2 regions of the Micromonospora sp. WMMA1998 genome follow, and region 2 is predicted to be linked to the other one. Evidence: riboswitches for the same ligand, from Rfam matches in the RefSeq annotation. Region 2 holds a riboswitch; the other holds the start of a gene.

Region 1 (7,717 bases), 700 kb from region 2:
GCCCAGCTCCATCGCGAGCGCGGCGTCGGAGGCGGTGCCGATACCCGCGTCGAGCACCACCGGGACGGCGACGGCCTGCCGGATCAGCCGGATGTGGTGCGGGTTGCCGATGCCCAGACCGGAGCCGATCGGCGACCCGGCCGGCATCACCGCCGCGCAGCCCACGTCGGCCAGCCGCCGGGCCAGCACCGGATCATCCGAGGTGTACGGCAGCACGGTGAACCCGTCCGCGACCAGTTCCTCGGCGGCGCGCAGCAGCTCCACCCCGTCGGGCAGCAGCGTGCGCTCGTCGCCGATCACCTCCAGCTTCACCCAGTCGGTGTCGAACGCCTCCCGGGCCAGGTGCGCTGTCTTCACCGCCTCGACGGCGGTCCGGCAGCCGGCCGTGTTGGGCAGCAGCCGTACGCCGCACCGCTCCACCAGGTCCAACAGGCCGCCCGACCCGCCGGGCGTGATGTCCACCCGACGCAGCGCCAGTGTCACCAGCTCGGTGCCGGAGGCGCGGATCGCCTGCTCCAGCACATGCAGGTTGGCCGCGCCGCCGGTGCCGAGGACGAGCCGGGAGCCGAACCCGACCCCGCCGATCTCCAACCTGGACATGCCGTTCACCCGCCCTGGGTGGCGCTGAGGACCTCGACCCGGTCGCCCTCGCGCAGCACGCTCTCCGGCCAGCCGCCGCGCGGCACCACCTCGCCGTTCACCGCCACCGCGAGCCCGCGCTCCCGGTCGGTGACGGTGCGGACCACCTCGGCGACGGTGACACCCTCGGGCAGCGTCCGGCCGGTGCCGTTGACGATCAGTTCCACGTGCGCTCCTTCCCGAAGCGGTCGGGGGTGAAGGGGGCGAGCGCGGGATCCGGCTCGCCGGTGACGATCAGCTCGGTGACCAGGTCGGCGGTGACCGGGGTGAGCACGATGCCGTGCCGGTGGTGGCCGGTGGCGGCGAGCACGCCCGGCCGCCCGGGCAGTGGCCCGACGATCGGTGCGTTGTCGGGCGTACCGGGGCGCAGCCCGGCGACAGCCTCCACCAGCTCGTACTCGACGAGTTCCGGCACCAGCTCGGCGGCGGCGCGCAGCAGCGTCAGCACGCCTCCGGCGGTGACCTCGGTGTCCGCGCGCTCCTCGACGGTCGCGCCGACCACCACCTCGCCGCTGTCCCGGGGCACCAGGTAGACCGCCTCGCCGTCGGCGTACCCCCGGATCACGTGCCGGAAGCCCGGCGGGCCGGCGGCGGGCGCGCGGAGTCGCAGCACCTGGCCCTTGACCGGCCGGACCGGCAGGCCGGTCAGCGCCGCCGCGCCGCAGCCCGCCGCGACCACGGTGAACCGGGCGTCCACCTCGGACAGCGCGCCGACCCGCACCGGCCGCAGCACGACGCCGGCCCGCTCGGCCGCCGCGCGCAACGCGGTGACCAGCCGGCGCGGGTCGACCTGGTGGTCGCCGGGCGCCACAGCGCCGCCGCGCACCCGGGTGGCCAGCGCCGGCTCGCGGTCGCGCAGGTCTGTGGGGCGCAGCGGCGTGATCGGCAGTGCCAGACCCTGTTGGTACGACCACAGCCGCCGCGCCTCGGCCAGGTCGTCGGCGGTGAGCCCGACGACGAGCGTGCCCTCGGTGCGATACCCGAGGTCGACGTCGCTCGCCGCGGACAGCTCGGCGGCGAACGCGGGCCAGCGGGCGGCGGACGCCACCAGCAGCCCGGTCAGCTCGTGCTCCCCGAAGTACGCCTCGGCGACCGGCGAGAGCATCCCGGCGGCCACCGAGGAGGCACCCGACCCGGGCCGGTCGTCGTGCACCATCACGCGCAGCCCGCGCTGGGCGCACCGCCACGCGATCGCCCACCCGATCGGCCCGCCACCCACCACCGCCACGTCGGTAAGGAAGGGCCCCCTCTTAACGCCTCCGGTAGAGGAAGGGTCCCTGCTTAACACGTCAGCGCACCGAGCAGCTCGGCGGTGGCCCGGGCCGGGTCGGCCGCCCCGCTGACCGCCCCCACCACCGCCACCCCGTACGCCCCGGCGGCCCGCAGCGCCGGCACGGTGGCGGCGGTCACCCCGCCGATGGCGATCACCGGCACGTCCACCGCCTCGGCGACGGCGCGTACCCCCGCCGGGCCGATCGGCGTGGGCAGGCCGGACTTGGTGGTGGTGGCGTGGCACGGGCCGACGCCCAGGTAGCTCGCGCCGGCGGTGACGGCCGCTCGGGCGCCGTCCGGCTCACGGGCGGTGGCGCCGAGCACGGCGTCCGGGCCGAGCACCCGGCGCGCGGCGGCCACCGGCAGGTCGTCCGCCCCGACGTGGCCCCCGGCAGCGGCCACCGCCACCGCCACGTGCAGCCGGTCGTTGACCAGGCACCGGGCCCCGTACGGTCGACAGGCGTCGACCACCAGGCGGGCCAGCTCGTACGCCTCCCGGTCGGTGGCGTCGTCCTCCACCCGGACCTGCACGACGAGGTCGGCGCGGGCCACCGGCAGGGCGGCGCGCAGCACGGCGAGCGGGTCACGCCCCGGCCGGGTGTCGGTGATGAGATGCAGTCGTCCCAGGGACGGCACGGCAACGCTCCTCCCTGCGCCGGCATTACCCGGATCAGGTTCGACGGTCGGGGGCTCCCAGCCCCCCTCTCAGCCCGGTCCACACCGGGCTCCCGTGGGTCACTTGCGGCCTACCGTACGACGCCTCCCCGTCGGACGGAAGACCGGGTGACGTTTTTCCCAGGAACCGTCCACATGCCGTACCGGGACCACGGGTGACCGTCTCGTCACGACACGCTGCCGGGATGTCCGTTCCCGTCCGGGTCCCGCGCCGCCTGACGATCCTGCCGTTCCGGGGCGGCCTTGCCGTCTCCGAAGGGCTGCTGACCTGGACGATGTTGCGCGGGCCGACATGGATCCGCCTACTGCCTGACGTGTACGTGCACCGGGACGGACACCGCGCCGACGACCATCGGATGTGGTGCGAGGCGGTGGCGTTGCGCCTGCCGCCGGGTGCCGCGCTGGCGGGACGCAGCGCCGCCTGGCTGTTCGGGGTGGACCTGCTCGGCCGGGATGCGCCGGTGACGGTGCTGTTGCCGCGTCCCGCCCGGGTGCGCCCGCACCCGCGTCTGTCGGTCGCCCGGTCCCCGTTGCCCGACCGGGATCGGACCCGGTTCGGCGGGCTCCCCGTCACCACCACGCTGCGCACCGCGTTCGACCTGGGTCGGCAGGGGTCACGCGCCGACGCGCTGGTCGCCGTCGACGCGCTGCTCCGCCGCCGGGTGGTGACGCTGCCCGCCCTGCGCGCCTACGCCGCCGACCGACCGGGCTGGCCGGGCGCTCCGCTGCTGCGCGAGGTGCTGGCGCTGGCCGAGCCGTCGAGCGAGTCCCCGATGGAGACCCGCCTGCGGCTGCTCCTCCTCGACGCCGGCCTCGGCCCGCTCGTCGCCCAGCACGAGGTACGCGCGGGCGGGCGCTTCGTGGCCCGGGTCGACCTGGCCTGGCCGGCGCTCCGCCTCGCGATCGAGTACGACGGCGACCACCACCGCGAGCGGGCTCACTTCCGCCGCGACGTGGCGCGCCTGAACGCGCTCCGCGCGGCCGGTTGGGTGGTGCTCCGGTTCACCGCCGACGACGTGTTGCGCCGTCCGGACGCCACCGTCGCCCTGGTCCGCCAGGCCCTCGCCGAACGCCTCACCACCGCACCGCCGCACTGACCCGGTATCCCCACGCGCCGCGCCCTCAAGCGCCCACACCCGAACACCCCGCCCGAACGCCACGCCCGACGCCCCGCCCCTCGGCCCGGCCCGACGCCCGGCGTGCCGCCCCGCTCCTCGTCCCAGCCCGACGCCCCGCCCGACGTGCCGCCCCGCCCCTCGGCCCGCCCCGCCCGTCGGCCCCGCCCCGCAGTAGGCGGGCCAGGTCGACGCCGTCCGGGCGGTCGTAGCGCTCCTCGGTCCTGAGACGCCACGGACGTCAGCCCCGCCCGCAGGCACCCATGACGTTCCACCCGCCGCCAGGACCGGCCGTGGGTGGAACACCATGGGTGCCTCAGCGCTCGTTTGACACCCATGACGTTCCACTCACGGTGAGCGCTGGCGCTGAGTGGGACACCATGGGTGTCTAGCCGGGCGGAACTCGCCGGTGGATCGCCAGAGGAAGGGTGGCGCGCCGAGGGTGGCCGCGGCGCAGGCCACCACGCCAGCGGACCGCGGAGGCGGCCACGCCGGCGGGAATCCGTCAGAGGAGGGCGTCGAGGGCGTCCAGGTCCTCGTCGGAGGGCTGCCATGTGCCCGCCTCGGCGTTGGCGCGTACCTGCTCGGGCGTGGTGGCGCCGGCGATCACCGACGTCACCGCGGGCCGGGCGGCCAGCCCGCCGATGGCCACCTGGAGCATGCTGATCCCGCGCTCCGCCGCGTACGCCTCGATCGCCTCGATGGTGTCCCAGCGCGCGGCGGCCAGCCGCTCGGCGTACCGGCCGCCGCCGGCCAGCCGGCTGCCCGCCGGGGGCGCCTCGTCCCGCTTGTACTTGCCGGTGAGCAGCCCGTTGGCGAGCGGGAAGAACGGCAGCATGCCGAGCCCGAATCGCTCGCAGGCGGGGATCACCTCGTCCTCCACCCCGCGTTCCAGCAGCGAGTAGTGGTTCTGCGCGGAGATGAACCGGGTACGCCCCTGCGACGACGCGGTCCAGTCGGCGTCGGCGATCTGCCACCCGGCGAAGTTGGAGTTGCCGAGGTAGCGCACCTTGCCGGCGGTCACCAGGTCGTCCAGCGCGGCGAGCGTCTCGTCGATCGGCGTGCCCGGGTCCGGCTCGTGCATCTGGTAGAGGTCGATGTGGTCGGTGCCGAGCCGGCGCAGCGACGCCTCGACCGCACGGGCGATGTAGCGGCGGGCGCCCCGGGCGCCGTGATCCGGCCCGTTCGCGCCGTGCATGTCCATGCCGAACTTGGTGGCGACCACCACGTCGTCGCGGCGGCCCTTGAGCGCCTGCCCGAGCAGCTCCTCGGAGCCGCCCTGCGGCTCGCCGTAGATGTCGGCGGTGTCGAAGAAGGTGATCCCGGCGTCGAGCGCGGCGTCCACCACCGCCCGGGTGCCGTCGCTGTCGAGTTTGCGGCCGAAGTTGTTGCAGCCGATGCCGACCACGGACACCACGAGTCCGGAGTCGCCCAGCCGGCGGTAGGTCATCTCACTCACGAGATCCACCCTATGCCCGCGCCCGTGCCGCCACCCGGCGAGCGGCGGGCCGGGCCACCGCCGAGGTGAGTCGTCCGCGACATCAGCTCCATAGGCGTCCGGCGGACGCCTCCGCGCCACGCCACGCCGCGCCGCGATCACCCGACATCCGCCCGCCCACGCGTCACGACAGGCCGCGCCGCGCGACCAGCACCGAATGTCCGCCCGCCCACGCGCCGCGCCGCACGACCGCCGCTGACCGCTCAGCCCAGCACGTCGTCGGCCAACGCCCGGGCGGCACCGACCGTCGCCGCCAGTTCGGCAGGGGTACGCCCCACCGCGCCCAGCAGCGCGTGCGCCCGGTCGGCGAAGACCGGCGGCGCGTCCGGCAACCGGCCGGCCGAGGTGATCATGCCCTTCTCGTTGACCAGCCACCGCCCCGCCCGGCCGTGCAGCGCGTGCGCCAGCACCCCGACGACGCGGAACAGGCACCCGCCGACGTAGCCGGCATCGCCCCCGGCCGCCCCCTTCGCCGCGCCGTCGAGCAGCAGCCCGGTCTCCCAGCCGCCGGCCACCAGCGCGGCGCCCAGCGCGGGCGGGTAGTCGACGGTCTCGGCGCGCAACGCGGTCAGCTCACCGGTCGGGTCGCCGAGCACCCGCCCGAGCGCCACCTCCCCCGCGTACGCGTGCGAGTAGAAGCCGAGCGGATGACCGGCCTGCACCTGCACCGTGTAGTGGCCGGCCCGGCAGTCCGCCCAGATCCGCCGCACGCGGTCCAGATCCCGGTAGATCCAGTCCACCGCCGCCCCGCCGACGCGCAGCCAGCCGCCGCCGTCGACCCAGGGCCCCCAGTCACCGGGTGCGGTGAGGTCCACCGGGCCGTCGGCGACCGAGGCGGCCACCGCGCGCAGCCCGGCCAGGTCCGGCTCGCCCCGGTAGTAGAGCCCGAGGTCCCAGTCGGAGTCGGGCCGGTGGTCGCCGCGGGCCCGGCTGCCGCCGAGTGCCACCGCGACCACGCCGTCGACCGCGCACAGCCGGTCGACCAGCCCCTGGTCGATCATCCGACGTCCCAGACCGGTTCCGGCGTCTCCACCACGTCGCCGTCGCCGCGGAACAGCACGAACCGGTCGAAGGTACGGGTGAACCAGCGGTCGTGGGTCACCGCGATCACCGTCCCCTCGAACGCGGTCAGCCCGGCCTCCAAGGCCTCGGCGGAGGCGAGGTCGAGGTTGTCGGTGGGCTCGTCGAGCAGCAGCAGCGTGGCCCCGGACAACTCCAGCAGCAGCACCAGGAACCGGGCCTGCTGACCGCCGGAGAGCGTGCCGAACCGCTGGTCGCCCTGACCGGCCAGCTCGTAGCGGGACAGCGCCCCCATGGCGGCGTGCCGGTCCATCCCGGCCCGGTGCTCGTCGCCCCGCCACAGCACCTCGACGAGCGTCTTCTCCATCAGCTCGGGCCGGTCGTGGGTCTGCGAGAAGTGACCCGGCCGGACCCGCCCGCCGAGCCGGACCACGCCGCCGTGCGCGACCGGCGCGAGGGCGGCGGCGCCGTCGACAGGCGTGTTGCCCGGGTCCGGGTCGGTGCCGCCGCGGGCCAGCAGCCGCAGGAAGTGCGACTTGCCGGTGCCGTTCGCGCCGAGCACGGCGACCCGGTCGCCGTACCAGAGTTCCAGGTCGAACGGGTACGTCAGGCCGTCCAGCTCCAGCTGCTCGGCGATCACCGCCCGCTTGCCGGTCCGCCCGCCGGTCAGCCGCATCCGGATGTCCTGGTCCTTCGGGGGTACGGGCGGCGGCCCGGCCTCCTCGAACTTGCGCAACCGGGTCTGCGCGGCCTGGTACCGGGAGGCCATTCCCGAGTTGTACGCGGCCTTCTGCTTGTACATCAGCATCAGCTCGCGCAGCTTCTCGTGCTCCTCGTCCCAGCGTTTGCGCAGCTCGTCGAGGCGGTCGTGGCGGGCCACCCGCGCGGAGTGCCAGCTCGCGAAGCCGCCCGGGTGCACCCAGGCGCTGCCGCCCTCCACCGCGACCACCCGGTCGGCGGTCTGGGCCAGCAGCTCACGGTCGTGCGAGACGTAGAGCACCGACTTGCCGGACTCGCGCAGCCGCGCCTCCAGCCAGCGTTTGCCGGGCACGTCGAGGAAGTTGTCCGGCTCGTCGAGCAGCAGCACCTCGTCCGGGCCGCGCAGCAGCAGCTCCAGCGCGAAGCGCTTCTGCTGGCCGCCGGAGAGCGTCCGCACCGGCCGCTCCCGGGCGCTGTCCCAGGGCAGGTCCAGCACGACGGTGGCGACGGTGTCGAAGAGCACCTCGGCGTCGTACCCGCCGGTCTCGCCCCAGGCGGCGAGCGCGTCGGCGTACGCGAGCTGGGTCTTGGCGGCGGCGGAGCTGTACTTGCCGCGGACCTCGGCCGACCGCATGGCCGCCTCGGTCTCGGCGAGCCGCCGCCCGGCGTCGCGCAGCGCCGGCGGCGCCAGCGACAGGGCCAGGTCGGCGAGCGTCGACTCGTCGCCGATCATGCCGATGAACTGCCGCATCACGCCGAGCCCGCCACTGCGGGCGATCACGCCGGTCGGCACCGGCAG
Region 2 (7,717 bases):
CCGAGAGGTGCGCGTCGACCGCCTCCCGGGCGATCAGCAGGTGCATGATCTCGGTGGAGCCCTCGAAGATCCGGTTGATCCGCAGGTCGCGCATGAGCTGCTCGACCGCGGCCGGCCGTTCGCCCCGGGCGGCCAGCGAGTCGGCCGTCTCGTAGCCGCGCCCGCCCCGGATCTGGATCAGCTCGTCGGCGATCCGCCAGGCCATCTCGCTGGCGTAGAGCTTGACCAGCGCCGCCTCGATCCGGATGTCGTTGCGGTCGTCGTCGGCGAGCAGGCAGGACAGGTCGAGCATCGACTCCATGCCGTACGTGGTGGCGGCGATGAAGGACAGCTTCTTCGCCACCGCCTCGTGCTCAGCCACCGGCCGGCCCCACTGGACCCGGTCGGCGGCCCACTCCCGGGCCACGTTGAGCGCCCACTTGCCGGCGCCGACGCACATCGCCGGCAGCGAGAGCCGCCCGGTGTTCAGCGTGGTCAGGGCGATCTTCAGCCCCTTGCCCTCGCCGCCGATCACGTTCTCCTTCGGCACGAAGACGTCGTGGAACCGGGTGAGGCTGTTCTCCAGGCCGCGAAGCCCGACGAAGGCGTTGCGCCGTTCCACGGTGATGCCGTCGCTGTCGCCCTCCACCACGAACGCGGTGATGCCGCCCCGCCGCCCCTCCGCCGCCGGCACCCGGGCCATCACCACCAGCAGGGTGGCGACCGTGCCGTTGGTGGCCCAGAGCTTGACCCCGTTGAGCCGGTAGCCGGTGCCGTCGGAGGTGGGCTCGGCGGTGGTGGCCAACCGGGCCGGGTCGGAGCCGACGTCCGGCTCGGTGAGCAGGAACGCGGAGACCTCGCCGGCGGCCAGCCGGGGCAGGAAGCGCTCCTTCTGCTCGGGCGTGCCGAACATCTTCAACGGCTGCGGCACACCGATCGACTGGTGCGCGGACAGCAGCGCGCCGATCGCCGGGCTCACCGAACCGGCGAGCATCAGCGCCCGGCAGTAGTGCAGGTTGCTCAGCCCGAGCCCGCCGTACCTCCGGTCGATCTTCATGCCGAACGCGCCGAGCCGGGCCATCCCGTGGAACACCTCGTCGGGGATGCGCGCGTCGCGCTCGATCGCCGCGCCGTCCACCTCAGACCTGAGGTAGGCCCCGAATGCGCCGAGGAACTCGTCGGCGCGGGCCACGTCGTCCGGATCGGACCGGGGCCAGGGATTGATCAGGTCGAGCCGGAACCGGCCGAGGAACAGCTCCTTGCCGAAACTGGGCCGGTCCCAGGCCGCCTCGCGGGCCGCCTCGGCGACCTGGCGGGCCTCCTTCTCGGAGACCTGGCCCGCCTCGGCGGGCAGCGCCCCCGCGCCGTCGGCGGACTCGGGCCGGCTGTTCTGTGTCGTGGTCACGGCTGCCTCCTGGATGGTCGGTCCGGCTGCGGTCGACGCGCTCGACGAAAACGACGCTACCCCCGGGTGTTACCCAGGGGTAGCGTCGCGTGCACGCCCGATTTGGCGGACCGTCAGTCGCCGGACAGCGTCTGCGGGTCGTCGTCCTCGTCGTCGATGTCGTCCTCACCCCAGTTGCGCCGGGCGAACGGCAGGATCGCCCAGAAGGTCAGGAACCAGATCCCGGTGACCGCGCTGAGCACGAACGCGATCGGCCGGGGCAGCACGAAGTCGGTGACCAGCAGGACCGCGCTGACCATCGCGATCAGCATGAAGAACAGGCCGCCGGTGGCCATCCGGTGGGCGAACCGGACCAGCTCCGGCTTGCGGCCCTGGCGGAACAGCGCCCGGTGGAACGCCACCGGCGAGATGATCATCGCGGCGGCCGCGGCGGCCGCCAGCAGCGCCACGATGTAGACGTCGCGCTGGAAGTCGGTGGTCCGGTTGAAGGCGTTGCTGAACGGCATCGTCAGCAGGAAGGCGAACAGGATCTGCACGCCGGTCTGCGCGACGCGCAACTCCTGCAGCAGGTCGGCGAAGTTGCGCTGCCAGCGCTGCTTCTCGGATTCCTTGGACAACTCACGAACCTCCGGTGAAGACGGCACGGCCGGCGGGTGAACGCCCGCCGGCAGGACCGCCAGTGCCCCGTCCGAGTGATCGCGAAACGCCCTCAGGCTCCGCGGCGGATGCGGCCCTCGTACCGCGCCTCCAACTCGGCGTTGTGCTCGTCGCCGCCGGTGATGTTGGCGGAGAGGTAGACCGGCGGCCGTTCGCCGGTGGCCAGCAGCCGGGCCACCACCTCGGCGACGATCTGCTGGGCCAGCAGCGCCGCGGTGATCGAGGAGACCGCGCCGACCGCGCCGCCGCCGGGCAGCGGCAGCGTCGCGTCGCCGTACGGGGCGCCGTTGTCCAGCACCACGTCGGCGAAGTCGGCGAGCTTGCGGCCGGACGGGTGCCGGGACGCCATCCGGGCCGAGTGCTGGGCCGAGGTGATCGCCACCAGCCCGTGCCCGCGCTCCTTCACGATGGCGGCGAACTCCACCATCGCCCCGTTCACGCCCGAGTTGGAGGCCAGCACGAACACGTCCTGCGGCCGGATCGGGGCCAGCTCGTAGAGGCGGTGCGCCACGGCCGGCTCGCGTTCCAGCTTCGGGCCGAGCACGTCGGCCGGCTCCCCGCCCCGCAGCACCAGGTCACGCAGCGCGATCCGGTTGGTGGGGACCAGCCCACCGGCCCTTCCGGCGATCTCCATGGCGAGTGCCTCGGAGTGTCCGGTGCCGAAGGCGTGCACCACCGCGTCGGCGCGCAGCGCCGTGGCGATCAGGTCGGCCGCCGCGGCCACGTTCCGCCGTTGCTCGGCGGCCACCCGGCCCATCGTCTCGGTCACCACCGCCAGGTAGTCCTCGGCGCTCACCGTCATGCTTCCTCCGCTCCTGTGCACCGGGCGAGGATCGCGGCGGCCAGCGGGCCGGGCGCCTCGTCGGGGATCCAGTGGCTGACGCCGTCGAGCACCAGGAAGCGGTAGTCCCCGGTGACGTGCGCCGCGCACGCCTGCGCGGCCGTCCGACCGATCGCCACGTCCCGGTCGCTCCAGACGTACGTGGTCGGCACGCCCACCGGTCCGACGGCCTTCATGTCCGTCCCGCTCATCGCCCGGTACCAGTTGAGCGCCGCGGTGAGCGCCTCCGGCTCGCGCATCGGCTCGGCGTAGCGGGCCACCGCGTCGGCGTCCCCCACCCCGCCGAGCAGCCGCCGCAGCGCGGCGCCGCGCAGCGCCAGCAGCACCTTCTCCGCCTTGCCGGGCATCCGGAACAGCGCGATGTAGGCGGACTTCGCCTTCTGCCGGGGGTCGGTGGCGAGCGCGTGGCCCATCGCCGCCGGGTGCGGCACCGACACCGCGGTCAGCGTCCGCACCCGCTCCGGGTGCGCCGCCGCCAGCCCCCAGGCCACGATCGCGCCCCAGTCGTGACCGACCAGGTGCGCGCGGGTCACCCCGAGCGCGTCCAGCACGCCGGCCGCGTCGGCCACCAGCTCCGGGATCCGGTACGCCTCGACGGCGGCCGGCCGCGCGCCGGGCGAGTAGCCGCGCTGGTCCAGCGCGTACGTGCGCAGCCCGGCGGCGTGCAGCGCGGGCGTGACCGCGTCCCACTCGCCGGAGTGCTGCGGGAAGCCGTGCAGCAGCAGGACCGGGTCGCCGTCCTCGGGGCCGCCGGTGCGTACCTCGAACGTCAGTCCCCGCGCCTCGACCCGCATGATCACCACCGTAGCCGACAGTTGCCCTGCTGGGCCCGGGGCAGGCGACGGTGCTAGCGTCTGCGACGAGACAACTTCACATCCGACAGGGGAGCGCACAGCGCTGAGAGTGCGGGCCGAGGCCCGCAGACCCTCGAACCTGATCTGGGTAATGCCAGCGCAGGGAGTTCGGTCGACCTCCAGCCGCGCCGCCGTCCGGGCGTTCCGGGCGCGGCGTGCGTCTTCTCCTGGTTCCTCACCTGAACTGGGAGTCCGTCATGAGCCACACCGACAGCAACCGCTGGCGTACGGTCGACATCGTCGTCGCCTCGGTGATCGCCGTCGCCTTCGGCGTCGTCTTCTGGGCCTGGGGCCTGCTCTGGAGCGCCACCGACGCGGCGTTCGCGTTCTTCCCGCCGGCGCAGGCGCTGCTCTACGGCGTCTGGCTGATCCCGGCGGTGCTCGCCGGCCTGATCATCCGCAAGCCGGGCGCGGCGCTCTACTGCGAGACCGTCGCCGCGATCGTCTCCGCGCTGCTGGGCAGCCAGTGGGCGAGCATCGTGATCCTCCAGGGCCTGATGCAGGGCATCGGCGCCGAACTGGCGTTCGCCGCGTTCCGCTACCGCTCGTTCCGGCTGCCGGTGGCGGTGCTGGCCGGCGCGCTGACCGGCCTGGGCGCGGCGATCTTCGACTTCGTCTACTGGAACAAGGCCTACGAGCTGACCTCCTACCGGATCCCGTACGCCCTGATCACGATCGTCAGCGCCACCGTCGTGGCCGGCGTCGGCGCGCACCTGCTCACCCGGGCCCTGGCGAACACCGGCGTCCTGGACCGCTTCCCCGCCGGCCGCGACCGCGCCCTGGTCTGACCGGTCCGCCGCCTGTTGATCAAGGAGTTCGCGTCGGCGGCGGGCGATGTCCCTGACGCGAACTCCTTGATCGACGAGGCTGAGGTCGGAACGGGAGGAGGTGTGGAACGGTGAGCGGGGTGGTTCTCCGGGGGTTCGGGTGGCGGCACGGGGGACGTCGGGCCTGGGCGGTGCGTGGCGTCGACCTGCGCGTCGAGAGCGGGGAACGGGTCCTGCTGCTCGGGGCCTCCGGGGCCGGCAAGAGCACGCTGCTGGCAGCGCTGGCCGGGCTGCTTCCGGAGGACTCCGGCGAGCAGGAGGGCACCGTCGAGATCGACGGGCTGGACCCGCGCAAGGCCCGCGAACGCGTCGGCGTGGTCTTCCAGGACCCGGAGACCCAGCTGGTGATGGCCCGCTCCGGCGACGACGTCGCGTTCGGGCTGGAGAACCGGGGCGTACCGGCCGAGGAGATCTGGCCCCGGGTGGACGAGGCGCTGCGCCGGGTCGGCTTCCCCTACCCCCGGGACCGCCCCACCGCCGCGCTCAGCGGGGGCGAGCAGCAGCGCCTCGCCCTGGCCGGGACGCTCGCGCTGCGCCCCGGGCTGCTGCTGCTGGACGAGCCCACCGCCAACCTCGACCCGACCGGCGCCACTCTGATCCGCCGGGCCGTCGCGGACGCGCTCGACCCGGACACCACGCTGATCCTGGTCGAGCACCGGGTGGCCGAGGCGCTGCCGCTGGTCGACCGCGTGGTGGTGCTGGAACCCGGTGGCGGGGTGCGGGCCGACGGGCCGCCCGAGGCGGTCTTCGCCGCGCACGGCGAAGCGCTGGCCGCCGCCGGGGTCTGGGTGCCCGGACACACCATCCCGCCGCGGCACGCCACCGCGCCGCCCGGGGAGACCCTGCTCGCCGCCGACCGGCTCGGCCTGCCGCCCCGGCTGACCCCCACCGACCTTCGGGTACGCGCCGGCGAGGCACTCGCCGTCCTCGGCCCCAACGGCGCCGGCAAGTCCACGCTGGCGCTGCTCCTCGGCGGCCTGCTGCGCCCCGGTGCCGGTGCGCTCACCGCCTCCGCCGAGCTGGCCGGCCGGGACGCGCGCACTCCCCCGCACCGCTGGCGGGCGCCCGCGCTGGCGCGCCGGATCGGTTCGGTGTTCCAGGACCCGGAGCACCAGTTCGTCACCGGCACGGTGCGGGACGAGTTGGCGCTCGGCCCGCGCCGTACCGGCCGGTCCGAGTCGGACGTGACCGACACCGTGGACGCGCTGCTGCACCGGCTGCGACTGGACCGGTTGGCCGGCGCCAATCCGTACACCCTCTCCGGCGGCGAGGCGCGGCGGCTGAGCGTGGCGACCGCCCTGGCCACCGCGCCCCGCCTGCTGATCTGCGACGAACCCACGTTCGGCCAGGACCGGCGGACCTGGCTGGAACTGGTCGACCTGCTCGCCGAGCTGCGCGACGCCGGCCACGGCGTGGTCGCGGTGACGCACGACGCGGACTTCGTCGCCGCGCTGGCCGACCGGACGCTCACCCTGGACCGCCCGCCCGCCGACCTCGACCGGACGCGCCCGGCCGGGCTCGCCGGCCAGCCGGGTCCCGTGCTCGCCGCCCTGCCTGGGTCCGTCGGCTCGTCGTCAGGCGGTCTCGGCGCGGACGAGTCACCGTCCCCGCCCGGCCGTCACGGCGCGGACGGGCCACCGTCGACCCCGCCGCGAGGGGCGGGCGCACCGTGATCGATCTCGAACCGGTCGCCGCGCCCGACGCCCCGCTGGCCCGGCGCAACCCGGTGGCGAAGGTGGCCGCCGCGCTGGTCTTCACGCTCGTGCTGGTGGCGACGCTGGACCCGGTCGCGCCGGCCATCGCCATCGCCATCGAACTCGCGGTGCTGCCACTGTTCGGCGTCCGCTACCGGGTGCTGGCCCGACGGGCCTGGCCGCTGCTGGCCGGAGCCGTGGGCATCCTGGTCACGCTGGTGCTCTTCGCCGCCGACCGGTCCGGTCCGGTGCTGCTCGACGCCGGCCCGGTGCTGGTCACCCAGGGTGTGCTGGTCACCGCCCTCGGCCTGGTGCTGCGCATGCTCGCCGTGGCGCTGCCCGGGATCGTCGTCTTCGCCACCACCGATCCGACCGAGCTGGCCGACGCGCTGATCCAGAACGCGAAGGCGCCGGCCCGGTTCGCCATCGGCGCGCTGGCCGCGTTCCGGATGGTGCCGCTGCTGGAACAGGAGTGGCGGATGATCAGCATGGCCCGGCGGGCCCGGGGCGTGGACGCCGGCCGGAACCCGCTGGCCAAGCTGCGGCTGTTCGGCTCGACCGCGTTCGCGCTGCTGGTCGGCGCGATCCGGCGGGGCACCCGGCTGGCCGTGGCGATGGACGCGCGGGGCTTCGACGCCGGCACGCCGCGTACGGTGGCCCGGCGTCAGCACTTCACCCGGGCCGACGCCCTGCTGGTGGTCACCGCCGCGCTCCTGGCCGGCGCCGCCCTGACCACGAGCATCCTCCTCGGCACCTTCCGCCCCCTCATCGGCTGACCCAGCCTCCGGTGCGTCGATCATGAAGTTGGCGGCACTCGGCGCCCGAATTGTCGCCGCCAACTTCATGGTCGACGCCGTGGGGAAGGGTGGAGCCCCGGGCGCGGCGCGTCCGGGGCTCTGTCGGTCAGCTGCGGCGGAAGGCGTAGAAGCGGGTCTGGCCGGCGCGCTGGCTGCGCCCGGTGACGCCCGACCGGCCTCCGGCGGGCGGGCCGGCGGTGGGCGGCGCCGGGGCCTGCTCCGTCGGCAGGGACACCGGCGTCGACGGCGCCACGGTGAGCGCGTCGAGATCCCTCGGGGTCACCTCCCGCAGCGACGGCGACGGCTTGCGGGACTTCTTCGGGCTGCGCTTCGCGGGCATCCGCGGTCCTCCTGTCTGGCGGGCGCGCCGACCACGGACGCGCCGAGCGGGTGCGCCCCGGGTGCGATCCGACCGCGACAGACACCGCGAACCACGGCGGCGGGAGGGGATGCGGACGCCCGGAGCAGGACGGGTCCACCGGCACGTAGGGCGGTGGACCGGGCTCGGAAGAAGGGCGTCAGTTACGCATGCCCGAAGGCTAACCCGCCCCGAGCCGATCGCGCATCCGAATTACCGCGGAACGCACCGCCACCGGCCACTCACCCGGCGTCGACGTCCCGGCCCACTCCCCCGGCGACCGCGATACGGTCGCAGCACGGCAG

The links. Region 2 has a riboswitch for thiamine pyrophosphate ahead of O7600_RS11570 (ECF transporter S component). Riboswitches for the same ligand answer to the same signal wherever they lie in the genome.
Region 1: linked by a shared signal. The riboswitch ahead of thiE (thiamine phosphate synthase) and the one ahead of O7600_RS11570 (ECF transporter S component) in region 2 are both predicted to bind thiamine pyrophosphate.

The regions. Positions count from the first base shown of each region.
Region 1 is NZ_CP114911.1:3,337,881-3,345,597, forward strand. It holds gene O7600_RS14870 (thiazole synthase) at 1-609, opposite strand, end outside; gene thiS (sulfur carrier protein ThiS) at 606-806, opposite strand; gene thiO (glycine oxidase ThiO) at 797-1,927, opposite strand; gene thiE (thiamine phosphate synthase) at 1,921-2,547, opposite strand; TPP riboswitch at 2,542-2,653, opposite strand; gene O7600_RS14890 (DUF559 domain-containing protein) at 2,772-3,683, shown strand; gene O7600_RS14895 (aldo/keto reductase) at 4,207-5,169, opposite strand; gene O7600_RS14900 (nucleotidyltransferase domain-containing protein) at 5,403-6,200, opposite strand; gene O7600_RS14905 (ATP-binding cassette domain-containing protein) at 6,197-7,717, opposite strand, start outside.
Region 2 is NZ_CP114911.1:2,632,927-2,640,643, forward strand. It holds gene O7600_RS11550 (acyl-CoA dehydrogenase family protein) at 1-1,384, opposite strand, end outside; gene O7600_RS11555 (DUF6328 family protein) at 1,498-2,001, opposite strand; gene O7600_RS11560 (SIS domain-containing protein) at 2,094-2,843, opposite strand; gene O7600_RS11565 (alpha/beta hydrolase) at 2,840-3,676, opposite strand; TPP riboswitch at 3,754-3,860, shown strand; gene O7600_RS11570 (ECF transporter S component) at 3,934-4,524, shown strand; gene O7600_RS11575 (ABC transporter ATP-binding protein) at 4,635-6,236, shown strand; gene O7600_RS11580 (energy-coupling factor transporter transmembrane component T) at 6,233-7,033, shown strand; gene O7600_RS11585 (hypothetical protein) at 7,161-7,394, opposite strand.